4 regions of the Desulfosporosinus youngiae DSM 17734 genome follow, and region 2 is predicted to be linked to each of the others. Evidence: riboswitches for the same ligand, from Rfam matches in the RefSeq annotation. Region 2 holds a riboswitch; each other region holds the start of a gene.
What was found. A riboswitch is a leader RNA that binds a small molecule or an ion and turns the genes downstream of it on or off. The one in region 2 is predicted to bind cyclic di-GMP.

Region 1: linked by a shared signal. The riboswitch ahead of nhaB (sodium/proton antiporter NhaB) and the one ahead of DESYODRAFT_RS02850 (methyl-accepting chemotaxis protein) in region 2 are both predicted to bind cyclic di-GMP.
Region 3: linked by a shared signal. The riboswitch ahead of DESYODRAFT_RS10985 (sensor histidine kinase) and the one ahead of DESYODRAFT_RS02850 (methyl-accepting chemotaxis protein) in region 2 are both predicted to bind cyclic di-GMP.
Region 4: linked by a shared signal. The riboswitch ahead of DESYODRAFT_RS07510 (sigma-70 RNA polymerase sigma factor region 4 domain-containing protein) and the one ahead of DESYODRAFT_RS02850 (methyl-accepting chemotaxis protein) in region 2 are both predicted to bind cyclic di-GMP.

What each region holds. Positions count from the first base shown of each region.
Region 1 is NZ_CM001441.1:458,140-465,563, reverse strand. It holds gene nhaB (sodium/proton antiporter NhaB) at 254-1,783, shown strand; cyclic di-GMP riboswitch class I at 1,818-1,919, shown strand; gene nhaB (sodium/proton antiporter NhaB) at 2,247-3,776, shown strand; gene amrS (AmmeMemoRadiSam system radical SAM enzyme) at 3,757-4,761, opposite strand; gene amrA (AmmeMemoRadiSam system protein A) at 4,754-6,016, opposite strand; gene DESYODRAFT_RS02230 (IS1634 family transposase) at 6,314-7,424, shown strand, end outside.
Region 2 is NZ_CM001441.1:588,817-596,240, forward strand. It holds gene DESYODRAFT_RS02840 (LL-diaminopimelate aminotransferase) at 1-1,022, opposite strand, end outside; gene DESYODRAFT_RS02845 (aminotransferase class I/II-fold pyridoxal phosphate-dependent enzyme) at 1,279-2,439, shown strand; cyclic di-GMP riboswitch class I at 2,656-2,747, shown strand; gene DESYODRAFT_RS02850 (methyl-accepting chemotaxis protein) at 2,909-4,975, shown strand; gene DESYODRAFT_RS02855 (Tex family protein) at 5,171-7,339, shown strand.
Region 3 is NZ_CM001441.1:2,352,924-2,360,347, reverse strand. It holds gene DESYODRAFT_RS10990 (AraC family transcriptional regulator) at 1-883, opposite strand, end outside; gene DESYODRAFT_RS10985 (sensor histidine kinase) at 897-2,225, opposite strand; cyclic di-GMP riboswitch class II at 2,276-2,360, opposite strand; gene DESYODRAFT_RS10980 (DUF5658 family protein) at 2,824-3,138, shown strand; gene DESYODRAFT_RS10975 (response regulator) at 3,209-3,838, opposite strand; gene DESYODRAFT_RS28145 (hypothetical protein) at 4,230-4,370, opposite strand; gene DESYODRAFT_RS10970 (winged helix-turn-helix domain-containing protein) at 5,266-7,424, shown strand, end outside.
Region 4 is NZ_CM001441.1:1,571,653-1,579,076, forward strand. It holds gene DESYODRAFT_RS07490 (IS110 family RNA-guided transposase) at 1-482, opposite strand, end outside; gene arsD (arsenite efflux transporter metallochaperone ArsD) at 773-1,168, shown strand; gene arsA (arsenical pump-driving ATPase) at 1,170-2,906, shown strand; gene DESYODRAFT_RS07505 (arsenate reductase ArsC) at 2,939-3,352, shown strand; partial or broken gene DESYODRAFT_RS29885 (mercury methylation corrinoid protein HgcA) at 3,358-3,601, shown strand; cyclic di-GMP riboswitch class I at 3,632-3,723, shown strand; gene DESYODRAFT_RS07510 (sigma-70 RNA polymerase sigma factor region 4 domain-containing protein) at 4,129-4,578, shown strand; gene DESYODRAFT_RS28005 (hypothetical protein) at 4,682-5,029, shown strand; gene DESYODRAFT_RS07515 (recombinase family protein) at 5,156-5,944, shown strand; gene DESYODRAFT_RS28015 (hypothetical protein) at 6,274-6,429, shown strand; gene DESYODRAFT_RS29060 (hypothetical protein) at 6,974-7,162, shown strand; gene DESYODRAFT_RS28650 (SHOCT domain-containing protein) at 7,140-7,304, shown strand; gene DESYODRAFT_RS29890 (hypothetical protein) at 7,389-7,424, shown strand, end outside.

The DNA of each region.
Region 1 (7,424 bases), 130 kb from region 2:
TAGTAGCTGCTCTTGCGGAGCAGGATTGTTGTCTTTACTGGTGGTTACTCATTAGGAACCATCAATCGACACTTTTAGTTTTAATCCAAACAAGTTTTTCCGGCTACGCTCGCCTGGAGCGTACGCAGGTTTAAGTAACAGTACTTGAATACAACAATGGCAACGCGGCAGAATGCTACAGTAAGCGACTGACCTGTGACTATTCACAATGTTGTTAAGCAACAATAAAATTTCTCATTCTGGAGGGGTGTTTATGAAACAGACGGGTACCGGACAAGTGAAACAGATAGGCATCGGACAGGCATTCAGAGCAAATTTTTTGGGCCAGGCTCCCAACTGGTACAAAACAACCATTCTTGCTTTTCTGGTGTTGAACCCTATTTTGATGTTGACTCTCGGTAAGTACGTTACCGGGTGGGTTCTGATTGTCGAATTTATTTTTACCCTGGCCATGGCGCTGAAATGTTATCCGCTCCCTGCAGGCGGACTTTTGGCGATCGAAGCCGTTGTGATCGGGCTTACTAACCCGCATTCGATCTATCACGAAGTTGAACTGAACCTGCCGGTTATTCTGCTTCTGATGTTCATGGTTGCCGGGATTTATTTTATGAAAGAAGGTCTTGTGTACCTGTTTACCAAGATCCTTACCAAAGTACGCTCTAAAGTCGCCCTTGCCTTCCTGTTCTCTATACTGGGGGCGGTTCTCTCCGCTTTTCTGGATGCGCTGACCGTAACGGCAGTGATTATTGCCGTGGCCTATGGATTCTATAACATTTTCCACAAATTTGCTTCCAGCGAAAAAGTATACGAAACCTATGACATCAATCACGACCATATTGTTGATGACATATATCAGGAAGATCTCAATCAGTTTCGTGGCTTTCTGCGCAATCTTATGATGCATGGTGCCGTGGGTACCGCCCTGGGCGGAGCAACAACACTGGTTGGTGAGCCTCAGAACCTGCTGATCGGCTCTATTATGAAATGGGACTTCGTTGATTTCTTTTTAAACAGCGCACCTGTGTCTATCCCGGTGCTGATCGCCGGTCTTCTGACCGCCATCACCCTTGAAGTCACCAAGTTTTGGGGGTACGGCTATCAGCTTCCTGATTCTGTTCGAAAGGTCATGGAAGACGACACCAAAGCCAAAGATGCCGCGCTGGATACTCGCGGACGTATACGCCTGATTATTATGGCTGTATGCGGCGTTCTGCTGATCTTTTCCCTGGCGTTGCACCTGGCGGAAGTCGGTATTATTGGTCTGATGATTATCATCCTGCTTACCTCTTTCAACGGGGTTATTGAAGAAGGGCGCATCGGTCATGCCTTTGAAGAAGCAATGCCGTTTACCGCACTGCTTATCGTATTTTTCTCCATCGTTGCGGTTATTCATGACCAGCATCTGTTCACTCCGATTGTTCATTGGGTATTACAGCTGGAAGGACAGGATCAGCTTGTGGCTTTTTTTGCGGCAAACGGTGTCCTTTCCGCAATCAGTGACAACGTATTTGTGGCTACCGTATATATGACCGAAACCCAGAAAGCCTTTGAAGCCGGAGGCATTGCGCTGGAGCATTACAACAAGATGGCAGTTGCAATCAACATGGGTACAAACATCCCTTCCGTTGCTACACCAAACGGTCAGGCAGCATTCCTGTTCCTGCTGACCTCCGCGCTTGCTCCGCTGATTCGCCTGTCTTACCTGGAAATGGTGAAACTGGCTCTGCCTTATACCATCGTTATGTCTCTTACAGGTGTGCTGGCTACAATGTACCTGTTGTAAGCCTGAATAGTATTGTACAACTAAATACTCTTAAAATCGGTTGGGGTAAACTTCGCGAAAGCGAAGGACGCTAAAATCATGGGTCTAAGGCTGCTAATTCATATTGGAATTAGGCTAGGATCGCCAGATTACAAGCAGGAACTTCTCAGGGAGAGTAGTCATCTTAAGACTGCTCTCCCTTTATTTTGGGAATGTTAAACTATCATATGGAGGTGTATTAAATGCTTATTGTCTTAGCCGTTATCTTTTCATTCAGCTATTTTCTTTTATCATCACAGAGAAAATCCCTAGGTCAATCATTGCAGTCTTGGTAACGTCACGACCGTTTTATTAATTGTTCCTATAATCATCCCCATTGCCGGTCAACTGGCAACCCGGCAGAATGCTACAGTAAGCGACTGACCTGTGACTATTCGCAATGTTGTTAAGCAACAATAAAATTTCTAATTTGGAGGAGTGTCATATGAAACAGACGGGTACCGGACAAGTGAAACAGATGGGCATCGGACAGGCATTCAGAGCAAATTTCCTGGGCCACGCTCCCAACTGGTACAAAACAACCATTCTTGCCTTCCTGGTGTTGAACCCTATTTTGATGTTGACTCTCGGTAAGTACGTTACCGGGTGGGTTCTGATTGTCGAATTTATTTTTACCCTGGCCATGGCGCTGAAATGTTATCCGCTCCCTGCAGGCGGACTTTTGGCGATCGAAGCCGTTGTGATCGGGCTTACTAACCCGCATTCGATCTATCACGAAGTTGAACTGAACCTGCCGGTTATTCTGCTTCTGATGTTCATGGTTGCCGGGATTTATTTTATGAAAGAAGGTCTTGTGTACCTGTTTACCAAGATCCTTACCAAAGTACGCTCTAAAGTCGCCCTTGCCTTCCTGTTCTCTATACTGGGGGCGGTTCTCTCCGCTTTTCTGGATGCGCTGACCGTAACGGCAGTGATTATTGCCGTGGCCTATGGATTCTATAACATTTTCCACAAATTTGCTTCCAGCGAAAAAGTATACGAAACCTATGACATCAATCACGACCATATTGTTGATGACATATATCAGGAGGATTTAAATCAGTTTCGTGGCTTTCTGCGCAATCTTATGATGCATGGTGCCGTGGGTACCGCCCTGGGCGGAGCAACAACACTGGTTGGTGAGCCTCAGAACCTGCTGATCGGCTCTATTATGAAATGGGACTTCGTTGATTTCTTTTTAAACAGCGCACCTGTGTCTATCCCGGTACTGATCGCCGGTCTTCTGACCGCCATCACCCTTGAAGTCACCAAGTTTTGGGGATACGGCTATCAGCTTCCTGATTCTGTTCGAAAAGTCATGGAAGACGACACCAAAGCCAAAGATGCTGCGCTGGATACTCGCGGGCGTGTACGCCTGATTATTATGGCTGTATGCGGCGTTCTGCTGATCTTCTCCCTGGCGTTGCACCTGGCGGAAGTCGGTATTATTGGTCTGATGATTATCATCCTGCTTACCTCTTTCAACGGGGTTATTGAAGAAGGGCGCATCGGTCATGCCTTTGAAGAGGCACTGCCGTTTACTGCACTGCTTATCGTATTTTTCGCCATCGTCGCGGTTATTCATGACCAGCACCTGTTCACGCCGATCATTCAATGGGTACTGCGCCTGGAAGGCCAGAATCAGCTTGTGGCTTTCTTTGCGGCAAACGGTGTCCTTTCTGCAATCAGTGACAATGTATTTGTGGCTACCGTATATATGTCCGAAACCCAGAAAGCCTTTGAAGCCGGAGGCATTGCGCTGGAGCATTACAACAAGATGGCAGTTGCAATCAACATGGGGACAAACGCTCCTTCCGTTGCTACACCAAACGGTCAGGCGGCGTTCCTGTTCCTGCTGACCTCCGCGCTTGCTCCGCTGATTCGCCTGTCTTACCTGGAAATGGTGAAACTGGCTCTGCCTTATACCATTGTTATGTCTCTTACAGGTGTGCTGGCTACAATGTACTTGTTGTAATCTTTCTCATCCCAACACCGAAAATACCCTCTCCGCATTTAGGGCAGCACCCTTGGTCCAGGCGGTTAACCAGGACAGGTTCACGTTCAATCACCGCTGCACCGCACTGAGGACAAAAGGTTGTACTTCCACCCCTGACATTCCCTAAATACACGTAGGGCAAATACTCTTTGGCTATATCCCAAGCCCGTTCCAACGTCTTTCGCTCCGTAGGCGGAACGGCAAGCCGATAAGCCGGATGATAGGCACTCAAATGCCAGGCCAGCGGAACATTAAGCTGCCGTAACCAGCGCGCCAGCTCCGTAATCTCTTGGGGATCATCATTAACCCCTTGAATAACAAGGGTCGTCACTTCCAGATGAACCCGCCCTGCCAAACGCTCCACACTATCTAAAACCCAAGCCAGTTTGCTTCCGCAGTAGTGTTGATAAAATTCCTCCGAGAAGGCTTTAATATCAATATTGACCGCATCCAGCCACGGAATCAGCTCCTCAAGAAAGTGGGGTGAAATCGTTCCGTTACTCACTAAAACCACCTGCCCCCCTTGAGCTCGCACAAGAGGAGCAGTATCTCGGATCATCTCAAACCACACACTCGGCTCTGAATAGGTAAAACACAGCCCAATGGATTCCTGCTCACGCCCGGCAAGCTTTCCAAGCTCGGCGGGCGTGACTTTTCTTCCGACTTGATGTTGCTGGGATATCTCATAATTTTGACAAAAAGAACAGCTAAGATTGCAGCCAAAGCCTCCCACGGAGAATATCCAAGAGCCGGGATAGAAATGATACAAAGGCTTCTTCTCGATTGGGTCTATATTCCAAGCCGCCGCTTCACCATAGGTTCGGGATACAACCTCTCCCTCACGGTTTTCCCGGGCCTGACACCGACCTGCCTGCCCATGCCGCAATTGACAATGTTGGGGACAAAGTAAACAACTGGCCATATAGGACTTTTCAGACAAAAGAACCGTCCCCCATCTATTCATAGTGTCTCTTAACCTCAAAACGCCAAAGTTCTGTTTCGCCCTCGAAGATACCTGCCTTTTGTTTTGCGATGCTGATTTGTTCCGCTACGGTATCCACCCCTTCCAGATGAGGGAGTAAAAGTCCGCTTCTTCCCCTTTGCCGAACCACAACCCCATACCGCCAAGGATCCAGCTCTTCAGGTCCGGAAATCTTCTCGAGTTCCCCAAGGACATCCACCGTGAAGCTTATAGAATCTAATTCCTCGGCACGAACCGGGCGAAAACGTGGATCCTGTGTTCCTGCCGCAATCGCATTATGCCGGATTTCCAAGGCTAAATTATCCTGCCAGGGTTCGGTTGTTCCTATACACCCGCGTAAATTCCCATCTTGTTTTAGGGTGACAAAACATCCCCTCCGCACGGCGAATTCAGAGGCAGACATGGCAGGCAGATCCAGCAAACCCCGCTCTCCCTTTTCTAAATAGGTTGTCAGGCATCGCCGCGCCCACTGGGGCAAGGGTGAGGAATGGTATAAATCCGCTACCAGGTAGCCTACGCCAAATGGCCCTTCATAGGAAAGCACTTCAGGTGCTCCCTCTTTAGCCGCCAGCGCCAGGCGAAGACTTCGGTACCCGCATTCCCCTGCTTTTTCGACAAGGTCAGCCGGCAAATCCGAGATTCTTTTTGTATCCCTCTGCAGGGTTTTCACCACAAATTGATCAAATTCCGGTCCTGCAGAATCGAAGCCATACGGTCCGTCCTCCTTCAGGCGATGGGAGAGATCTCCGCTGGCCACAAGGGCATAGCGTCCAGGTAAATCTTCAAGAATCTGTCCTAAACTCTCTCCATAATCCTCAGGACGCTCCAGGGGCATCCCTAATAGAACAACCTTGCCTTTCCACCCTGCTTTTTGCAAAAAATAGAGGGGTACAAAGGCACCATGATCGATAGAGCCCTGTATCGTAACAATCCCCGAGAGATTTTGAAATTGTGCGATAACCACAGGATCACTTTCAAAGGACAAATTAACCTGAGGCGCTCTAAACTGAGCAAAGTTTCCTTGAAGAGTGTTATCCACTGCAAGAGTCATGCCCTTCTTGATGAGAGGCGCATGAGGCGAAACCAAGATGACCGTTTCAACCTGTGCTTGAGCTATTCTCCGTGCAACTTCCCCATAAGCATCTGCACTCGCTTGACATTTCCGCTCCTCTCCCCTGCCTACCTCCGGAATTAGCAGGGGCGGATGGGGAACAAATATGGAATAAACCAAACCCATGATATACACTTCCTTTTGGCCTGATTAAGTCTTATATGATAATTGATTATTGCTTAATATGCTAAAATAGCACCTCTTAACTTATCCCAATATAATTATAAACCAAACGGGTCCGATATAAAGATAGTGACCTCATAAAAACCCCCCGGGTCTTTGACACTTGCCTTTAATATAGAAAATTCTACAAGCCTTGAAAACAGGGCTTTTTTCATTGAAAAAATGTCAAATTCCCCCCAATAGGTAGTGAGTAATTTATCGTAATGTGTTATAATATAAGGGATTGGAGGAGATCGTACTATGCGACTTAGTATATCCAAGTCTAAAAATGCTACTTCATTTTATGTCATACAATCTGTTTTCGAGAATGGCAGGCGTTCCACAAAAGTTGTTGAAAAGTTAGGAACGCTTGCTGAATTACAACAAAAATTAAATGGGCGTGACCCTATTGAATGGGCTAAATCATACATAGAAGAACTTAACCAAAAAGAGAAAGAGCAATCACGTGAAGTCATCCTTAAATATTCGCCATCCAAAGTCATTTCCAAAGATCAACAACGTTTCTTTAACGGCGGTTATCTTTTTCTTCAGCAAATCTATCACGATCTTAACCTTCATAAGGTTTCCGCTGATATATCGAAAAAATATAAGTTCTCTTTTGACCTGAATGCTATACTGTCTCGGCTCCTTTACGGACGGATCCTTTTTCCTTCCTCCAAACTCGCTACCTACAAGCATTCTTCAAAGTTCATTGAACAAACTGACTTTGAATTGCAGCATGTGTACAGAGCACTAGAAGTTATTTCCAAAGAAATGGACTTCATCCAGTCTTCTCTTTATACTAACAGCCTCAAAATTTCAAAGAGAAACACGGGTATTCTTTATTATGACTGCACCAATTATTTCTTTGAAATCGAACAAGAAGACGGCCTTAAACAGTATGGCGCTTCAAAAGAGCATCGACCGAACCCTATCATCCAAATGGGGCTGTTCATGGATGGAGACGGCATTCCTCTTGCTTTTAACCTCAACAGTGGCAACACGAATGAACAGATTACACTTAAACCCTTAGAGCAAAAAATACTTTCCGATTTTAAACTTTCCAAGTTTGTTGTCTGTACAGATGCCGGTCTGGCTTCTGAAAAGAACAGAAAGTTTAACAACGAAGGTGAACGCGCATTTATCACGACCCAATCGATTAAAAAACTAAAAAAGCATTTAAAAGAATGGTCTCTTGACTCAAAAGGCTGGCATCTTGCAGATCATGATAAAACTTATGATATCACCAAGCTTGACGAGGAAACTTATAAAGACAAATGCTTCTTCAAAGAACGCTGGATTAAAGAAAACGGCCTGGAACAAAAACTTATTGTCACTTACTCCATCAAGTACAAAAATTATCAACGCCAAA
Region 2 (7,424 bases):
AATACTTCATAGCCTGCCTTCGTCAGACCTTCCCGGATGATACGGGCATTTCCCATATAGTAGTCGATAGTTTCTTTAACCTGCTTTTTTCCTTCTTCAGTGTAAATCGCTGCTGCAGCAGCTTGCACCGGATAAGAGACACCATTAAACTTTGTGGTCTGTCTTCTCAGCCAAAGCTTATTTAGGTTATGAGCATTGCCCTCAGAATCATAGACCATAACTTCCTTTGGGACAACCGTATAGGCGCAACGCGTTCCGGTAAAGCCTGCTGTCTTAGAAAAGCTGCGGAACTCTACAGCAACCTCACGAGCACCTTCAACCTCATAGATTGTGCGAGGGACTTCTTCTTCGCGTATGTATGCTTCATAAGCAGAATCGTATAGGATAATCGATTTGTTTTCCCTTGCGTAGTCCACCCATTGCTTAAGCTCTGCTTTGGTTAAGGTCATTCCGGTCGGATTGTTCGGGAAACAAAGATAGATCATATCTACATGAGTTGCAGGAAAGCTGGGTTTCATTCCGTTTTCTTCAGTACACGGAAGATAAACAATACTCTCATACTGACCTTTCTCCGCATCGAAGTTTCCGGTACGTCCTGCCATCACGTTACTATCCACGTAAACCGGATAGACGGGGTCGGTGACTGCCATGATATTATTGACACCAAAGATTTCTTGAAAGTTGGCTGTATCACTCTTCGCTCCGTCGCTGATATAGACTTCGTCTAAATCAAGTTCGACTCCTCGGGGTTTGTAATCATTTTCAATGATTTTTTCGATTAGGAAGTCATACCCTTGCTCAGGGCCATACCCTCTAAAGGTTTCAGCTCTCCCCATTTCATCGACGGCTGTTTTCATTGCTTCAATAACCGCAGGAGGAAGCGGACGGGTTACATCCCCTATTCCTAAGCGAATAATATCCGCAGCGGGGTTCTCATTTTTAAATTGACTAACCCTGCGGGCAATTTCTGAAAACAGATAACTCCCAGGTAACCTTAGATAATTCTCATTCATCAGTGCCATAAATTTATGAGTCCCCCTTCTTAACTCCATTGCCTAAATTAAGTATTCTCTTATTAAACAATTTCTATAATTATAGCACATTTTACTTTATAGACCGTTTTTCTGCAATTGGGTTGAGTTAAAATATTAATTTTGCTTTATAACTGCATAATTTGCGTGGTAAAATAAGAATTAAAGGTGTGTCAAAAGGGGATATCAATGGACAATCCCTTTGACAGCCCCTTGACACCCACAGGACAGAATTGGAGTGTAAACAATGCAAATACCATCGATACGTTTGGAAGGGTTAGGAGCGTCCGTTTTTACAGAAATGGATAATTTGAAGAGGGAATTGGAAAGGGCGGGAAAGAGCCTTATTAATCTTAGTATTGGAAGTCCTGACCGTGCTCCGGATCTTGAAATTCGTAAGGTTCTTAGTCAAGGAGTTCTGGATGATAACCAATATGGTTATACCCTAACCCGGGGAACAGAAGAATTTCGCAGGGTTTGTGCAAAATGGTACCAGGAACGGTTTGGAGTCACTTTAAATCCGGAAACTGAGGTTCTGCCATTAATGGGTTCCCAGGATGGGCTGGCTCATATTTTTCTGGCCTACATTGATTCTGGTGATCTGGCTTTAATTCCCGACCCGGGATACCCCATCTATTCGGCTGGTTTAATGCTTGCCGGCGGAGAAAAAATTGCGATGCCTTTGTTGAAAGAGAATGAGTTTCTGCCTGACCTGAAACAAATTGAGCCTGATATCGCCCGCAAGGCAAAGCTTATGTTTTTAAATTATCCCAACAACCCCACTGCAGCAGTTGCCAGCCTCTCCTTTTTTGACGAGGTTGTCGAGTTCGCTAAAGAATATGATCTTCTTATCTGTCATGATGCTGCTTATTCCGAACTGGCCTTTGAGGGCTTCAGACCTGTGAGTTTCTTGCAGGCACGAGGGGCAAAAGAGGTCGGAATTGAATTCCATTCCGTATCCAAGACCTACAATTTAGCCGGAGCGAGATTAGGCTTTGTCGTCGGGAACGCTGATGTCATTGGAACTCTTTCTCAACTTAAATCAAATATCGATTATGGTGTCTTCGCTCCAGTCTTAGCCGCCGGAGCTTACGCACTTCGCAATGCACAAGATTCAATTGAAGAGAATAAGAGCGCTTATCAGAGGCGACGGGACATCTTGATCGAGGGGTGTGCTAAAGCCGGTTGGAAAATGCCGATTCCCCAGGGTTCCATGTTTATTTGGGCGCCTGTTCCGAATGAGCAGGACTCAGTATCCTTTGCGATGGACTTGGCTCGTGAGGCAGGTGTCATCGTAGTGCCGGGGATGGCCTTTGGAGAGTATGGAGAGGGATTCGTCAGGATAGCTATGGTTCAGAATGAAAGCGTGCTGCGGGAAGCGGTGCAGCGAATTCAGCAGTTCTTATAAAGAGAGATGTCACAACTCATTTAATGAAGAAATGAACCAATGAAAACGCCGGGCAATGATTTAGTGAGACCTACGGAACACTTATTTGTGTTTCGTAGGTTTTCTTTTTGGAGAGGGATCAGGTTTTAATTATAGGGGGTATAAAAATAAGAAAACCTAAGGCAGGAGGAAAATAGAATTTTTTGTCGAATAAACGGTAACACTGATTTTTCTGAACTTATTTATTTGCAAACATGTCACATGGTAAGGACGCAAAGCCACGGGTCTAAGGATAGTACTACTACAATCAGGATAGCCGGGCTGCGGAAGTGTACATTCAAAATGTCTATCTGCTGAAAGTTCGGTAGTTAGGCTTTTTTGTTTTTAGACGAATAGGGGGGATAGTTTAACTGAAATCAAGTTTGACCTATAGGCTGCTAAGCCGTATCAGCACGTAACTGATCGTTGACATATGAATGGAGCTGAAATTATGTTTAAGAGATTATTTAATGGTTCTAGTATCAGTGGTAAGACAATGGCAACTATATTACCCTTAGTATTATTAACCCTGGCGGCAATGTCCCTGGTTAGCTACAAATATTCGGAAACTGTACTAAAAAGCGAGATCCAAAATAAAATGACCGCTCAACTGAATGGGACGATCAAAGATATTGAGAAACAATTAACGGCCCATGATACGTTGCTTCAAGGCTTAGCACGTACTGTAGAATCTGTCGGAAATGGCGTAAATGCTGAGGAGTATGCGGGTTTACTAACAGAAATCATTACAGCTAATAGTGTTACATTCGGAGCAGGTGTGTGGTATGAGCCATATGCCTATAACAGTGACACCCAATACTTTGGCCCCTATGTCTACAAGGATAAAGAAGGCAACGTAGTATTTACCAATGAATTTGCTGACCCTAAATATGATTATCCCAGCCAAGGCTGGTATACAATAAGCAAAGGCATCTCAGAAAAATCAATATGGACGGATCCCTATTATGATGAGGGCACGAACGCTACCATATTAACGGATAACGTCCCGTTTTATGATAAGAGCGGAAATTTCAAGGGTACAATTACAGGTGGAATTGATTTCATAACTCTGCAAACCTTAATTAGTAATATCCAATTAGATATTAAAGCAGATATATATCTTTTGAATAAGGAAGGGAAGTACCTGGCGAATCCAAACCCGGACAAGATCATGAATATCAAGATTACCGAAGAAGAAAATTCCAGTTTAAAGGAAGCGGCAGAAAAGATGCTGACTGAAAAAACCGGTACGTTTCCCTACAATGACAAGAGTGCTGCAAGGCAAGTTTACTATGCGGAAGTTCCTCAGTTTGGCTGGATTTTAGCCATTGATGTTGAGGAGACTGATTTGCTGGCTCCTTTAAAGGATTTATTAAATCGGATGTTAATCCTGATTGTGCTGGCCGTTGCCATAACCGGCACAGTACTCATCTTGTATAGCCGATATATTGTTAAAAATATAAAACAGGTCAACCAATTTGCAGCAGCTATTGTTCAAGGAGATCTGAGCCAAACTATTGTGGTTCGTTCAAAAGATGAGTTCGGACAAATGACAGACAATCTTAACCTGATGATCAAGAATTTTAAGGGCATTATTGAAGGGATCGTTAACAGTTCTCAGCAATTAGCGGCCTCAGCAGAAGAATTGACGGCCAGTGCAGACGAAGGCAGCAGAACAACGGAACAAATTGTTTACTCCATTCAGGAAGTATCTGAAGGGGTTAGTCAAAAACTCACGGGGGTTGATGCTACGGCACAATCCGCCCAATTAGTTTCTGAGCATATGAATTCGATAACTCAAGATATTCATTTGGTTACGGCTGGCTCGCTTTCCACATCAGAAAAAGCCGCTATAGGGAATAGTGTTGTCAGAAAAGCTGTTGACGAGATGCAAGCGATTAGCAGTAAGGTCACAGAGGCGGCAGATGTTGTAAATAGCCTAGGGGTAAAATCAGGGGAAATTGGTGAAATAGTGGCATTAATAACCAACATTGCAGCTCAAACCAATCTCCTTGCTCTAAATGCAGCGATCGAAGCTGCAAGGGCGGGAGAGCAGGGAAGAGGGTTTGCAGTTGTTGCAGATGAAGTTCGTAAACTTGCCGAACAGTCCAGTGATGCAGCTGGAAAAATCAGTGGGTTAGTTGGTGAGATTCAAAAAGAAACCACGAAAGCGGTTAAGACTATGAACGATGGAACTGTTGCGGTCCAAGACGGGATTACCATGGTTAATTCGGCAGGTGAAGCGTTCCGGGATATCTTGCAGGGTGTTAACGACTTTTCAAAGCAGGCACAAGCTGTTGCTGAGGTAGTCGGGAAGGTTGGAGCAAGTACTGAGACAATCGTTTCCTCAATCATGGAGGTAGCTTGCATTCCGAAGGATATTGCCGGCAGTCTTGAAAATGTGGTTGCCGGGACAGAAGAACAGAGTGCTTCTATGGAGGAAATTCGCAGGTCGGCAGCCTCCCTTGCCCAAATGGCAGCAGATTTCCAAGGCAGTGTGACGATGTTTAAACTATAGCGGGGTAAGTATTCAACGTTAATTTGCTGATCAGGAAAGCTATGGAAAGGTACCTAAGACCTTCTCATAGCTTTTCATTTAATTTAGAAGCCTCACGTCTGAAGTTGGCGGAGTTTCCTTCGCTTAGCGAAGAATGTTATAATTAGATGTATACGTTTATCAAGTTATACAATCGGTTTTAGGGAGGATTAATCATTGGATTTCAATGAGGTTATTGCCAGGGAACTTGGTCTTAAGTTAAACCAGGTTAAAGAGGCTGTTAATTTGCTGGATGGGGGAAACACGATTCCTTTTATTGCCCGCTATCGTAAAGAAGTAACCGGGGAACTCGATGAAAATGTATTACGTGATATTGTAGAACGTTTGGATTACCTGCGGCGTTTAGAACAGCGGAAAACCGAGGTCCTGCGCCTAATAGACGAACAAGGAAAGCTTACGGAAGAACTGTCATCTCAAATCGCGGCAGCTGCGGTGCTTCAAGACGTCGAAGATCTCTACAGGCCTTATAAGCAAAAACGTCGTACGCGGGCAACGATTGCCAAGGAGAAGGGGCTTGAACCTTTAGCGGACTGGTTATTGGTTCAATATACCAGAGGAGACCCTCAAGCAGAGGCAGAAAAGTACTTAAATGCAGAGTTTGAGGTGAATTCAACAGAGGAAGCGTTAGCTGGGGCGATGGATATTATAGCGGAAACCATAGCGGATGATGCAGCCCTCCGTAAACGGATTAGGGAACAAACCATAAGAACTGCAGATGTTGTAGCGGTCGCCGCAGCTAAGAAGGCCACAGAACGATCCCCCTTTGAGATGTACTATGATTACCGTGAACCTGTACGAAAGATCCCGCCTCACAGGGTACTGGCCCTGAATCGCGGGGAGAAGGAAGAATTTTTATCTGTAAAGATTGATGTACCGCTGGAAAATTTGCAGAGAATCATTGAAATGCGCTATGTCAAAGCGGGACCGTGTGCTCCGCTGGTACAAAAAGCAGCACATGATGGGTATAAGCGATTGATTGAGCCTTCCATAGAACGGGAAGTACGGGCAGAACTTTCAGCTCAAGCGGAAGAACAAGCCATTAAAGTCTTTGCAGCTAATCTTCGTCAACTTTTATTACAGCCTCCAGTTCGTGGGAAAATGGTTCTGGGGCTTGATCCGGGATTCCGAACAGGATGTAAGTGGGCGATTGTAGATGAGACAGGAAAGCTGCATCAAGTAGGTGTAATCTATCCGCATACCGGAAAGGGCAAACGAGAAGAAGCTAAAGCAATTTTACGGAAAGCGATCCGGGAGTATGATGTCAATATTATTGCGATTGGCAATGGTACGGCCTCCAGGGAAACAGAGGAGGTCGTAGCGGAACTGATTCAGGAAGATGGAATTCCCGTCGAATTTACCCTGGTAAGTGAGGCAGGGGCTTCCGTGTATTCGGCTTCGAAGTTAGCAGGCGAGGAATTCCCGGATTTTGATCTTTCCTTGCGGAGCGCAGTATCTATCGCCAGAAGGCTGCAAGATCCCTTGGCAGAACTGGTAAAGATTGAACCAAAAGCGGTTGGGGTAGGACAATATCAGCATGATGTGCAGCCTAAACGGTTGGAAGAATCCCTGCATGGAGTAGTAGAGTCTTGTGTTAATGTGGTAGGAGTTGATCTAAATACCGCTTCTGCCTCTCTGCTTCAATACGTGGCAGGTTTGAAGCCGGCGGTAGCTAAGAATATCGTTGCTTGGCGGGATGAACATGGGAAATTTAGTAATCGTGACCAGCTTAAGAAAATACCCCGTCTCGGTGCCCAAACCTATGTACAGTGTGCCGGGTTTATCCGTTTGCCTGATGGGGCTAATCCCCTGGAAAATACGCCCGTTCACCCGGAATCTTATCAGCTTGCTGAAAACATCTTGAAAGGGATTGGGCATACCACCGGGGATTTGCGGGACCGCATCACCGAAATCCGCAATAAACTGGTCGTGCTGGATCCTAAAGAGCTTGCGGACGAGTTTGGCGCAGGCGTTCCGACAGTCCGCGATATCTTAGATGCTTTGCAAAGACCAGGCCGGGATCCCCGGGAAGATTTGCCGCGGCCATTACTCCGCAGAGATGTCACTCATTTGGAGGATCTTAGCGAAGGAATGATCCTGGAAGGTACTGTGCGTAATGTTGTGGATTTTGGAGCCTTTGTAGATATCGGGGTTAAACATGATGGTCTGGTTCATATTTCTCAGTTAAGCGATAAATTCATCAAACATCCCATGGAAGCGGTGGCTGTGGGGGATATTGTCAAAATACGAGTGATTGGAATTGATAAAGCGAGAGAGCGGGTCAGTCTATCTATGCGGGATCTTACGCCGAACGCTTCCGCTGTATAATATAAGATCTTGACATTAGAGCTTTAGGCTAAAAGAGTATTTAGATGTAAAATTGACAGTTTATAACCTTGAGTTAGATACTATT
Region 3 (7,424 bases), 1.8 Mb from region 2:
GAGGATATTCGCGGTATTCCACCTGGGATGAAAGGGTCTGGATATCCGTCCGGTGCACTTTACGAAACGCCGAAGGATAGGTATGAAAGTATTGTCTAAAATATTTAACTAAATATTTTGTATCAGAAAATCCGCACGCCATAGCAATATCGATTATCCGTGCATCCGTACTTAACAGAAGCTTTGCGGCATATGCGCATCTACTGTAATATAATAATTCCAGAAAGGTTAATCCGAATTTATCCTTTATATCATGACTTAAATGCTGCAAGCTGACGCCTACCTCAACGGCCAGTTCTTTCAGCCTCAACTGTACATCAAGATCGCTGATTGCATATTTAGCTATTTGCTTGAGCCTATTTACAAGCTTTTCAGTAAAGGGTGTAGTTCCATAACCCCAGCGCAGAAAATCAAAATTATAGGTAAGATAGTCCAGCATGTCCACCAGAATACTTTCGATATTTTGTTTATGCTCTCCACGGGGATTATCCATTAACGCCGATGTCAGCAGGGCAGTATATCTCCTAAGTTTTTTATATTTTTGTGGTGCTTCCGTTTCATGGTAAGCGGAGCAGCAGTAAAAAAACAGATATTCGTCATCCGGCAGGACGCTGCTGCAGAAACATCCATCAATTTGTATAAACAGAATTTTATTATCCTCATGAGTTTTTGTGATACGGTGAAGCTCGCCCATGTTTACGATTGCAATATCATTTTCATGCAGCGTAAGGTTGTGATCGCCAACATCGATATTGATTGACCCCTTCAGCACCTGAATAATTTCCAGCGTATCATGCCAGTGGTAGGGATATTGACATCCTCTGACATATGCTTTGACTGATATTCCATTTTCAAATTCAATTTTTTCGGGACGCACAGCCATAACCACCTCAGTTTTATCCGCTTTTCAACATAGTGATCCCCGCACTTTCATTTGGCAAAACGATTCTTATCAGGGTACCTTGCCCCAAGTGAGTTTCAATAGATAAGATTGCATTAATGGAATGAGCTAAACTAGTCATATTGATTAACCCTAAACCCTGGTGCTCATCGGCGCTATTTATCGGTTCAAAACCTTTCCCATCATCTGTAATCGTTAAATGTAATTCCTCTCCTATATTCATGAATTCAACCGTTAAATTTTTACATCGGCCATGTTTCAAGGCATTATTTGCTGCTTCGTGAATAATCCGATACAACGCTCGAGCCTGTTGTCCTCCAAGGTCTACATCCATTTCACTAATTACTAAAGAGACGGAAACCCCATGAAGTCTTTCGACCTCATAGAGGTAGCGTTTTATCTGCTGGAGCCAATCTTTATCAGAAGTAACTTTGAGTGAGTAGATTATTGAACGAAGCTCGCTGAGCGCTTGATTAACTGTACTTGTGATAAGCTTAAGTTGTTCACGATCTTTTATATCTACTTTTTCGGACTTTGCTAAAGCAGACGTGGCACAAACAGCGCTAAAAAGACGTCCAGAACTAAGGTCGTGAATTTCCTCACCTATGCGTTTTCGTTCCGCTTCAATCATCGATTTTACTGCCCTGTTATCTGTGTCCACCCGCTCATAGATAATTGCACTCCATTCCGCAAGGAGTCTGACGTTTTGGTGGAGTCTTTCCTTGAACTTGGCACTAGTGGCCTCATCCCAAAATACTCCTATAAATCCATAAAAACATGTTGCCGTTTTAACTGGGGCTAAATAATACCATGTATCTCCGAATTGAACTAATGCAGCTTCTTCTTCATTTCGAAGATTATCCCAAACTTGTCCTGATTCATTTGCAATAACGACTTCTTGGCGTTTGTTTTCAGGTGTTAGCAGGATTGAGTTTTTATCTCCATTTTGTGAATAGAGCCATACAAAAGCCGAATCAACTCCCGATATTTTGATTATATACTCGCACAATTCACGTGTAATATCAGATGTACTATTCGAACTTTTCTGAAAATCAATTGAATGATAAAACTGTATAAGTTCATTAACTGCCGACTCGAATTTAACGTTTGATTGACGAAGAGCTAAGGTATGTTCACGCATGTTGTTAAGTTCAATCAACATACCAGTTATAATTTCTGCCAGCACATAAATGAGGATTATCTTAAGTATTTTGTTAGTTAAGGAAATCGATTCATCCACCCATAGGTAATTAACTGTAAGAACAAGCCAACAGAGATTACCTATCATACGGATCTCATTATTCGTTATCTTTCTCACCCCCATTCTACCTTCCCATTTCATTCATGGACCCGAATCGTAAACGGCACACTCAAATATGAGTGTGCCGGTTTCACGTTTGACTCCTTGCAATTCTTCGTGACCAATTATAAACTGCAATTCATTGTCTCACACGTACATGCCATTAAAATCCCATAACCCTTCTGAATGTGTAAAAATACACCCATCTTAAACACGACGTATTTCTCGCAATCTTCTAATAATACTATTATAATTTACGAAACTTCTTTGTCAACCATTTATTTCCACCAGCATTTTTCTCTATTCGCTTTTTTCGGAGGTTTTCTGCTTTCTCTTTCGCTTAAATCACAAATTTTGTTTTTGTTTTTGTTTCATTATTCTTATATCTACATTTTCCGACCCGGATATAGCTTCTGATTATACCTGGCTCTATGTATCAGGGCCTCACGCGGTATAGTACTGAAGTATACTTTTCTACCCAAAAGTAGACTCAATATTTCACCTCAATAATACCGCTAAAAGCGCCTATTTGGCTATCTCTAGTTAACCCTATGTAGGACGATTAATACGAAAAACTAACAGATAATAGACATAAAGTTAAATCTTTTTCTAGGAGCAATTTATGAAAGTGTATGAAAGAAGAATTATTTTTGCTTCGGGTATTCTTTTTATTTTGAATGCACTCGATGGACTATTAACTTTTTGGGGGCTGAATCTAAAGGTTATTGAAGAGGCTAATCCATTAATGCGGGGTCTTATCACTATGAACCCTAGTAGTGTCATTTGTGCTAAGTTATTACTCCCCCTATTTATGGGAGTTATTTGTTGGATAGCACGAGAACAATCGCAACGATTAGTTAAATATTCACTTAGTCTGGTCTTAGTGATTTATTTATTGACAAATCTGCTGCATCTTTATTGGTGGTTAAATTTGTAGCGAAAACCAGATCTGATAACACAAAAAAGCCAATGCTCAGGCAGTGGCTTTTTTACTCATCAATATTAGATTACACTAATAAACTTCCAAGTTTATGTTTATTTGCATAAAGCGCTGCCTGTGTACGACAGCTTAGTCCAAGTTTACCGAAAATTTGGCTAACATGTTTTTTAACGGTATACTCGGAAATGAATAGCTGCTCAGCTATATCTTTATTACTTAAACCTTTACCCAACGCTGCCAGAACCTCTAGTTCTCTAGACGTTAACTCTTCAACATTATGCTGCAGGTTTTCTTTCTTCATTACAATTTCCATAATAGACGGATCGTAATACTTTCTCCCCTTACTGACCAGCCGAACAGCATTAACTATTTCCTCTGGCATAGCGTCTTTTAGAATATACCCATCAACACCAAACTCAGACGCACGTTTAAAGTCATCCGGGTCTAATGAAGAAGTTAATATAACAACTTTACAATCACTATCTAACTCTTTGACTTCAGAGATAATATCAAAACCGCTTTCATCCTTTAGCTTTAGGTCTATAATAATAATCTCTGGTTTTAATCTGAAAATAACTTCACGTGCTTCCTTAACACTGGAAGCTTCCCCCGCAAACTCAAACTCACTTTCTAACCCAAGAACTGCCATAAGGCCCTGTCTTGATAATGGATAATCATCAATTGACACTACGTTCATGATGCTCCTCCCCCATACTTTTTTACTAGTGATCTTCGCGCTTTTATTTAACCCGACTTTCGCCAGACCTAGGTCTAAATCGCCTGGGTTTTCCTTTGTATTAATTAACTATGATTGTACGAGAATACGTTACAACCAACAAAAAAACTCAAACTAAATATGTGACGCATTGTCTAGTAGCGTCTTACCGAGTTACCGAAGTCTCTTGGTCTAAACTGGCAAAGGTTAAGAGACTTCATTAGCGGGTCAAGCTTCCCTATTCAAGCAAAATAGATTGGTTTCCCAGGCGACTTAGCAAGCTATGAAGCATTAAAGATTGATTAAACCTGAGCCCCGATAACAGAAAAAACAAACCGTACCATTAAACCAATAGAGGATAACATAGAAATCATTATTTCCGAAAGACAGTGGCTGACCAATCCAATTCCGTACAATATCTTTCACCGGCATCTAAAATCAAACTATCCCCACCAATTTCATTGAGGATTGCGCATAGCTCTTTTTTCAACAATCGTTTGAGGTTCACTAGCATTTACATCAATCCTTTAATCATTCAGTTTACCTTAAATTCTCTAAAGTAAGCTGTGACCCGGTATAACTGTACCAATTCTAATCTCTTTATTTTACGACCTTTTTGCGAAAGATACATCGGCCAAAGGTATGAGATACCGATCCCTACATTAAATAAAGCTTTGTCAACACGTTCACTTTGGTGAAACTCAAGGTCGGGGCAGAGTAAATTGATATTGTATACTATAAACGAGCAAAATTGCTTCCAATCTTTTACCAAAAATAAATAGAGACCAACGGCTTCCTTCTGTGGTATAAAATAAGTCTACCACAACAAATCCATCTCAAGGAGGAAGCAGATGTCTCTGGACCTTATCTTACCAAATAACGAAGCGATGTTCAATTTCTTTAAAAGCTAAACTATGTTTATCCTGAGAAACAAAGACTAAAATCTTTCATTAAGACACAGACCTATGAAGTCATGAGGAAAAAAGCTTTATATAACAATAAGAGTGTGAAATCAGGAATACTCCCTTAAGATTTCACGCTCTGGCTTATTTTTCCCCAAAGATTGAAAAGGGGCTACCTTTTCGTATAGAATCATACCAAAAATTCTTCCACAGCACATCATACCTAGGTACAGTAAAGGACGTTTTGTGCTAATCAGTTATCTTTGTTGTGTTTCGGCGTGCTCTTGGAAAGGGATAAGGCTTTCTAATTCCTAATTCCATAAAAGCTCTCCTGATGTTCTCGTGGACGCGTGCTCCAGAGAAAGGTTTCTTACTTTTACCGAATCTTTCGTTTATTTTTTGTAACTCTTGGAAGGAACTATAGGAGATACGGGGAATTTAGATCATAGACTAATAGCTTCTTTGTAGAAAGCTTACTCATATTTATGATGAGGTGATTAACCAATAATGGAAGAAGCAGCATACAGCCCCGTATTGATAAGAACGAAATACAGCAAGCCTGGGGGCGGCTCTTATCTGATTCCGCGTCGGCGCTTACATCGGAGATTGGGTAATTCACTTAACCATAAGGTTACCACAGTGACGGCACCTGCCGGCTATGGCAAAACCTCTGCCGTCCTCGAATGGCTGGCACAGGCTGGGCTGCCGGCAGCCTGGCTGTCGGTCGATGCTGAAGACAATAACCCCAGGGTATTCTGGCGTTATATCTGTGCAGCTCTCGATGAAATTGCCCTGGGGATAGGCAAAGAAACAGAATATGTCTTCTCATCCTATGAACTGCTCAAAGCCAATATTCATTTGAGTATCCTGATCAACAAACTCTTGGAGCAGGAATCCGACTTCCTGCTCGTGCTCGATGACGTTCATTGGCTGACAGATCCTGCAATTTTGCAGGGGTTATCCTATTTAATCAGCTATCTTCCGCCCAAAATGCATCTGATCCTCATCAGCAGGATCGAGCCCAAGCTGAATCTCACCAAGCAGGGGATAAAATCCCAACTGGTCAGAATCACTTCCGAAGATTTGCGCTTTCGGAACGAAGAGTTTTTTCAGTTCTATCAGACAAGAGGTTTTATGATGGATCAGGCGGCTCTGCAAAAGGTCGAAAGTTATACCGAAGGCTGGGCGGCAGCTTTGGTGGCTATCGCCATGTCCATGGAGAAGGATATGGTAAACCATAAAACCATGGAGGGGCTGACCCACTGCAGGCGGGATATCGGTCAATATCTCCAAACTGAAGTTATCGACTCCTGGCCGGAAGAAATGAAGTCCTTTGCTTTGCAAACCTCCATTTTGGACATACTCAGCGAATCCTTATGCAACGCTGTCACAGGGGACAATACGGGCAGCCGGATGCTGCGGGATATGTATGAGAAGAATGGCTTCCTGATTGCGCTGGATGATGAGAAACATGAGTATCGCTGGCATAAACTATTTAAAGACATCTTGTCTAAACAACTGATAAAGTCTGATCCGGGCATAGTTTCAGAGTTGCATATCAGGGCTGCAACCTGGTACAAAGAGTATGGTTTTAATGTCAAGGCCTTTGAACACTATCTGCAGGGTACTTCCTATGAAGAGGCCGTTAGCCTTTTTGAACAAAAAGTAAAGGTACCCTTCATAACTAACAATGAATTTGTCTGGGCATTCTCCTGGATAGAGAAACTGCCTGAAGCTTATAAGGATAAAAGCTTTAAGATTGCCGGCATGTATGTCATGTATTATGCGCAAATAGAACTTTTCGCCTTATCCAGACAATGGTTAGCCAAAATGGAAGGATTATTGGCTGCCCAACCTTACGCTTCTAATCAAGAACTGAGCAACTTTGCCAGGACATTATTCACGTTATGCGAAGCAAATCTTCTCATCAGAGAAGGTAAGATCGCAGAGCTTTTTGCGAAAGTGAAGTTGGCCGCTGAAGTCAACGCTGGGCAGACTTATAAAGTGCTTGACTACTTGGACTTAAATTTGATGGACATCTACTTTTGCCGCTGCCCGTTTCATTCATTGTCACAGTTGTTTAAGGAAAATCAGAATAGATTTCGGGAAATGATTGGAAATTACCGAACCATGATTGCCCGAAATCCCGGGTATGCTCACCTGTTAGTCGGGGAATACCTTTATGAAAGCAACCGGCTGGAAGAAGCCCTCCCCTATCTGGTGCAAGCACTGGACGAGGCGCAGTCTGCCAATTGCCCGGGTGCCCTTGTGCCAACCATGGTCTGTCTGGCCCGTATGAAAAAAGTCAAGGGGGATATGACAAGTGCCCATGAAGTCCTGGAGGCTTGTGAAAAAAAACTTGAGCACAGCGGTAAAGTACACTGGAATTATCTTCTTCAAGCCTTCCGAACTCGTCTGTATCTTGATTCCGGGGATATGGAAAAAGCGGAGGAGTGGTTTAACAGCGCCAGACTTGACAGCTACATGGAGATAAGCAAAACCCGGGAATTTGAACTGATTGTCTATGCCCGGGTATTAATGGCCATGGGTCGGATCTATGACGCCGAGCTGCTGCTGACAAGGCTTCTCGCCTTTACAAAACTTAAGGCAAGGCGGCACAGTATGGTAGAGATATTGAACCTGCTGGCGATGCTGTACTATCAAAC
Region 4 (7,424 bases), 980 kb from region 2:
ATCATAATATTTGAAACAGTTAGAGAGTTTTGGATGCGGTTTTTCTCGCTTGACTTAACATTGATGAGCTTAAACCGATACCGCATTAAATCACGAATTTGACGAATTGGTAAGGGTGGTATAAAGCTACTGGGAACTAAACCGTGCTTATGTAAATCGCAAAGCCAAATAGAATCTTTCTTATCGGTTTTCTTGCCTCGAATACCTTTAACATACTTTGGATTAGCAACGACAACATCACAGTAATCTTCCAAAATGTTAAAAACAGGGTGCCAGTACTTGCCTGTAGACTCCATACAGACATGAACGCAAGAGTGAGCTTTCAACCAATCCAAAAGTTGAAGCAAACTCTGGGTAAAGGTTGAAAATTGCCTCGTTTGGTAATCCGTAACCCCCGATTTGTTAGTAGTACCAACCGTTGCAACAACAAACTTCTTGTGGACATCAATTCCACAGCAAATAGGAAAAACAATTTTGAGCATAAACACATCCCCGCATAAGTTTATAGTGGATAAAGCAGACATTGACTGTTTGCTACATAATAAACGGGAATTGTTTATACAAGGATTAGTTTACGTGCTCTATGGCACACTTATTTGTACTTGAAAATAGCAAACGGCACATCTTAAAATGCGGGCAGGGTGCTAAACCCTGGACCACTCACCTCCCCGTGCTCTGTAGTGTATCTGCTTATCCAATTGGATTATATCCACTAGGAGACACTTTCATAAATTTTTGTGCCTTGAGCACAGCGAAAGGAATGGAACTTAAAATGAAAAAAATACAAATCTTTGAACCGGCGATGTGCTGTCCTACAGGCCTTTGTGGTGTCGGCGTTGACCAAGAACTCCTCAGAATTTCAACGGTCCTCAGTGCCTTGAATAAAAAAGGTATCGAGGTTGAGCGATTCAATCTTACAAGTGCCCCAATGGAATTCGTTAATAACAAAACCATTAACGACCTCCTTAATACTAAAGGAGTCGATGATCTACCGGCTATCGTACTTGACGGGGAAATTGTCTTAACAGGAAGATATCCTTCCAATGATGAATTTTGTAAAATTTTGGATTTACCCAGTGGAACTTTAAACGAAAAATCTAATCCATTTGAAGTCACTACCAAAAGCAGTTCAGATTCCTGTGATTGTTCAGATGGGGGATGTTGTTAAAATGAAGGCATTTACTCCTGAGAAAATTCAATTGACAAAATATCTTTTCTATACAGGAAAGGGCGGTGTCGGCAAGACTTCAACAGCTTGCGCTACCGCGGTGAGCCTTGCGGATAATGGCAAAAAAGTTTTGCTTATTAGCACTGATCCTGCCTCCAATCTTCAAGATGTTTTCAAAACTGACCTTAATAATAAGGGTGTGGCAATTAAAGAGGTCCCTAATCTTGTAGTGGCTAACCTTGATCCTGTACAAGCGGCTGCAGAATACCGCGAAAGCGTGATTGCACCTTATCGGGGTAAACTTCCCGAGGTCGTTATCAAAAATATGGAGGAACAGCTTTCAGGGTCCTGCACCGTTGAGATTGCAGCTTTTAACGAGTTTTCCCAATTTATAACGGATGAAACAATGCAGGAAGAGTATGATCATATCATTTTCGATACGGCACCGACAGGTCATACGCTGAGAATGCTGCAGCTTCCCTCGGCGTGGAGTCAATTCATCAGTGAGAGCACGCATGGGGCATCTTGTTTAGGGCAACTCTCCGGTTTGGAGAGTAAAAAGGAAATGTATAAAAAAGCTGTAGAAACCTTAGCAGACGGTGACTTGACAACCCTTATTCTGGTTTCGCGTCCCGAAGAAACTCCGCTCAAAGAGGCTGTGCGAGCGTCGAAGGAGCTGGCGGATTTAGGAGTAAACAATCAAGTATTGATATTAAACGGAGTCCTTGCTTCCTATGATGATGCAATTTCCGAAAGTCTTTATCTCAAGCAACAGAAGGCACTTGAAGAAATGCCAAAGGGTTTACGGAACTTACTCACCTATACGGTGCCACTCAGAGCGTATAATGTCACGGGGATAGAAAATGTCCGGGCTTTGCTCACCCAGGACAACTTGTTTATTCATAAAGAAAGAATTCAGGAAGAAACCATTCCGCAGCTTAAAGATGTCATTGATGATCTGCATAACACCCATAAAAAGGTCATTTTTACGATGGGGAAGGGCGGGGTCGGTAAGACAACGATTGCAGCGGCCGTTGCCTTGGGATTATCGGAAAGAGGGAAAAAGGTGCATCTTACGACCACAGATCCTGCGGCCCACCTCCGATTTGTCATCAATGAGAATAGCGGGATTACCTTAAGCCACATTGATGAGCAGGCAGAACTCAAAAAATATCAAGAGGAAGTCCTTTCTAAGGCAAGAGAAACAATGTCGGAGGAGGATATTGCCTATATCGAGGAAGACTTGCGTTCTCCTTGTACCCAAGAGATTGCAGTATTCAGAGCGTTTGCCCAAATTGTCGAGAAAGCCGAAGATCAAGTGGTGGTTATCGACACCGCGCCGACAGGGCACACCTTGCTTTTACTGGATTCCACCCAGAGTTATCACCAAGAGATTAAACGTTCACAAGGCGATATTCCGGAATCGGTGAAAAAACTTCTGCCGAGACTTCGAAATTCAGAGGAGACGGAAGTCATCATTGTTACCCTTGCGGAAGCTACACCGGTCTACGAAGCAATGCGTCTTGAAGGAGATTTGAAACGGGCAGGGATTGCGACGAAATGGTGGGTTATTAACTCTTCTCTGTATCGTACAGGAACCACCAATCAATTATTGGCGGCAAAGGCAAGTCATGAGATCGAGTGGATCAATAAGGTGGATGAACATTCAAAGGGGAATTTTGCTGTAATCCCGTGGAGCGCCGAAGACATTAAAGGAGATAAACTGCTTGAACTCTAGTCTTTATCAACGACTAAGTGAGGGAATTAATAATGAATAAAGTAAAGGTTGCCTTTGTCTGTGTACACAATTCTTGTCGTTCACAGATGGCTGAGGCTCTAGGTAAAAAATTCGCTTCAAATGTTTTCGAGTCGTACTCAGCCGGTACCGAAACAAAGCCTGCTATTGATAAAGACGCCGTCCGGATCGTAAAACAGCTTTATGATATTGATATGGAAAAGACTCAAGTTTCCAAGTTGATTCAAGCTATCCCACAACCAGATATTGTGATTACGATGGGGTGCAATGTTAATTGTCCGTACGTACCGTGTAAGTACCGAGAAGACTGGGGTCTTGAAGATCCAACTGGAAAAAGCGATGATGAGTTTATCAGAGCGGCAAGAATCATCGAAGATAAAGTTTTGAAACTTAAAGAACGGATAATGAGCGGTGAAATTAGTGCTTAGGTATTAAAGAATTATCTGGCTTGGACACTTGGATTCTAGTCCCTGATACCAAGATATTAATGTATGGTGTGCTGTTGGTAAAAGGGATCGTTGGAACGACCGAAATTTTAAATCCTCTGGCCATTGCAACTCGATAAAGCGATCTCTCATCGAACGCTGATCTTACCCCAGTTGGGTGCACCGGGCGTAAGTGCTCATGAGGTAACCCAGCATTCGGGGTTGAAGGTTGTTTACGGTTCGATAGAGGCCATGGCAGAAATGTGTTTAGGTAAAACTGAATAAAGTCAAGGGCAAACCTGCCTAAAGGCAGGGACGCAAAACCGTAGGATCTAAGGTGCTTAAAAGGCGCTATGAATAGCCTGGTTGCCAATGTTGCAAGCCTGTCTTTTAGACAGGCTTTTGTTGTATATGCTTTACAACATTGATTAATGCTTCTCAGGTCTGCCTTTTGCTGACATTTGTACTTGGCGAACGGGGGCCTCAGGATTCATTGCCGCGCTTACCGTTATCAATTCATCAGGAGGTCGAAATAAAGACAGAGCACTTTGTCTATACGGCCTTCCATCAATTCAATACCGCCGAAAACCAGCACTTCGCTTATTGCAAAGTGCTGGTTTTTTCTCAGCAGTTGATTTCACAATATTCAGTCAATTAGGTGCGAAAAACTTTACATGCTGCACCGCTTTCTGCAAAAGCACATCAGTTCCGAATTGCCGCTCACCTCCGCTTGTTCTTCATTTCCAGATTTTAAAGATCGCGAAATGGAGGACAAGCCGATGGCTAAATTAGAAAAAAGGGTGAACTATCGTAAACAGTATCCCGGTTTAAGCGATGAACAGATTGAGGCACTGGAAAAAAGCGACCGCAAGATGGAGTACCAACAATACGACCTGAAAGCAGAGCGGTACCGGATTGACTATGTTAAGCGGACCGTTGCATTCGTTCCCAGCCGGGAAGACTCCTATGAACGGCCGCTGGAGGAAAACCGGCAGTTTGCCGATGAGCGGGTAAGCGTAGAGAATGCTGCAGTGAAAACGGTCATGCTTGAGAAAATGCAGACTTGCCTGGAACTCCTGGCACCGAAGGAAAAGGAGCTGATCACTGAGCTGTTTCTTAAAGGCAAGAGCGAACGGCAGCTGTCAAGGGAAACCGGTATTCCTTATATGACCATTCATGACCGGAAGATTAAGATTCTGGGCAAATTAAAAAAACTCATGGATAAGTAAAAATAGTTCCGTGCAACCCCCTCACTCAACGTGGAAATAAGTGAGGGGGTTTCTTTATGCCCTTTCTGTTCTTTGAAAACTAAAAATCCGGCAGCATAAATACATGAACTGTCCAGCCGTGCTGAGCGGCAGCGACGTTGACAGGCGCGCCAAGACTACCTGCGGATGGGTGACAGGTATCCGTCGAACCGATGGCATCGAAGGCGACGAGCGGGAATGCCCGGTCATAAAACAGCCCGTGGTGGGCTGTTTCGCAAGGAAATGGACAGGGATAATGCTACTTCCGTCCAGCCACAGCCCTGCTGCAAGCAGGATCAGGCAATGGGGGCGGCTTCCAGAGATCCTGGGAGAGGTGAATTCCTATGAGGTTTGTTTAACCGGCAGACCGTTTATGCTGCCGCCCTGGAAGAATCATGGATTCTTTTGTGCTTCGGGAAGTAGCGTCGAATAGAAGCACGGCAACTGTTTTGGAAATGAAGAACAAACTCATCACTTTGATCTTAGATACTGCGCGGCGGGGCTTAAAAGTTCTGCCGTGTAGTATCTAAGCTAAATCTTATGTATTGGTGGGATAAAAATGACGGATGAGAAACAAAGGGCCTGGGTTTACCTGCGAGTTGGCGCTTCCGGGGATGCAAATTACTGCTTGAAAAAGCAAAGTGAGGTACTCTCGGACTATGCTAAATGGCAGGGATATGAGGTCGTCGGAATAGCTCAGGATATCGGCAGCGGTCCGAGTTTTAAACAAAACGGTTTGGCCAAAGTGGCGGAAGCCGCTGCTGCAGGCGAGATGAAGGCCTTGTTCATTGCAAGTCTTGGCAGAGATGAGGTACCAACTATTAATTTTCTCCGCGGGCTGAATGAACAGGGCATTAAGATTTTCTCGGCCAAAGAGGGTGAGATCAATGCTGCTCTCTTTAAGATACTTTCCCCGCAAGTGGTTGACGCCTTGATGAATTTAGCGAATCCGCGAGTCATGGAACATCCTTATTTAGTGGCTTATTCCGAGGATGATATCTACGTTCCCCATGTCTTAAAGGTAACTCCGAAAAATATCGCAGCCTTTATCGCTCAAAGTACGACCGGGGCAGGGGGCGACGTACTTATCACTACACCCAGTGATGTGGCCGTTATTTCAACCCATGATGGCGTTATCGACTATTGCTCGGATCAGGATTTTTTAGAAAATGAACTACTTCCTATGCTTACTTCCATGCAGCAGGGGGATATGGAGATCCCTGCTGTGGAGGAAATGGCTGAGGGAGGCGTTCTTGATTCCCGGCAAGAAGCTGATCCGGAACGGGCGGAAACGGATGCTCAGACACTGGAGGATAATCCGAGTATGACCCTTAAAATGGAATATTAGGATTGAGCTAAAATTTGACTTTCGTCGGCCACTGTCTACCTAAAAGCAGGGGCGGTCAATGGGTTGTTTTCGGAGATTCCGGGGTATCGCCCATTGCCGGATCTTGGGTGAGTTGCAGTTTCTAAGGGGGGCTGAATCGGCAGTCCGTTTATACTGCCGCTCTTTAAGATTAGGGTTCTTATGCTGTTTTGGAGTAGGCGCATTGAAGCGCGGCAATTGTTTTGGAAAGGCCTGCAAGGAGATCTCTTTGATCTCAGATAGCCGCGGCAGAGGAAATTCTCCTGCCGCATCCATGTGAGATTAAAGGCCGAAACTAAGGAGGAATCCCAATGAAAACGTCAAGACAGGATGAGATTATAGGAAAGACCGGGTCATTGGCTATGTATACGGCTATGACTGAAGTCGGAGGGCATTTTATTTTGAAAATACCACGGCTAACATCACCGACTGTATTATGCTCCACGGAGAAAATGCGGACAAAATGATTTGAACGGACAGACTCGCTCATCTGACTATAAATTCCTTCGGAGCTATCATCAACCGCTGCCCGGCTCAGACACTGCTTCAGGAAATTTTGCAAGATCTGATCCCCATGCAGATGGGGGAAAAAGAACCTGGGAAAATTCTGAGCGCGGATGAAGCGGCGTACCAAGCCCTTCTGGAGTCCAGGGAAGGGGTCAGCCCGCGAAAAGTGAGCTAAAGATGTTGTAGCAACAGCTGGGCCAGAAAGCCCAGGATATAAAATGGCTGAAGAGGCAGGGGGGAAATACCTCTGCTTCTTTTTTCTAAAGAAAGGGGAGAGGGAGGGATCATGATGAGAGAATGGAAACGTGCCTAGATCTATAGTCAAATCGATGCACCTGAAGATAGCCATGGCAGTTTAAAAACCAGCGGAATGACCTTTTTGATTATGCCAACCAAATGGAGCTGGAGGTTGTGGGAGCTTCTCAGGATACCGGAGGCAGTTGGGATTTCAGCCACAACGGGCTGATGGAGATGATGTAGGCTGCCAGGGAGGGTAAATTTGAGGTGCTGCTGATCAAGAGGGTTGACCGTTTAAGCCTGTATCCAGGAAAAACTCTTGGACTGCTCCGGGAGCTGGAGAGGTTGGGCATTCAGATTTTCTCCCCGCTGGAAGGTCAGATCCACTCGGACTCTTTTAAGCCTTTTGCTGTGATCAGGGGAGGTGCGCCGGATGTCAAGGGACCAGGAAGCTAATGAAGTGAAATACAAGGCAGCGGTCAAACTGCTGGAGATCATGTTGAGCAAGGGCCTGATTACCCTTGCTGAATACCGGAAAATCGATGAATTGAACCGTCAAACCTTCACGCCTGAACTTGCTGAGGTATATGTGAAATAATACTAGCTATCTCAAAAATGCTGTGGTAATGTGTGTTGCTGACAGGGGTCAAAAAAGGTCAAACAGGAAAGAAAGGAGAAAAGCATGGCCAAAAAAATCACCAAGATTGATCCTGTAAAG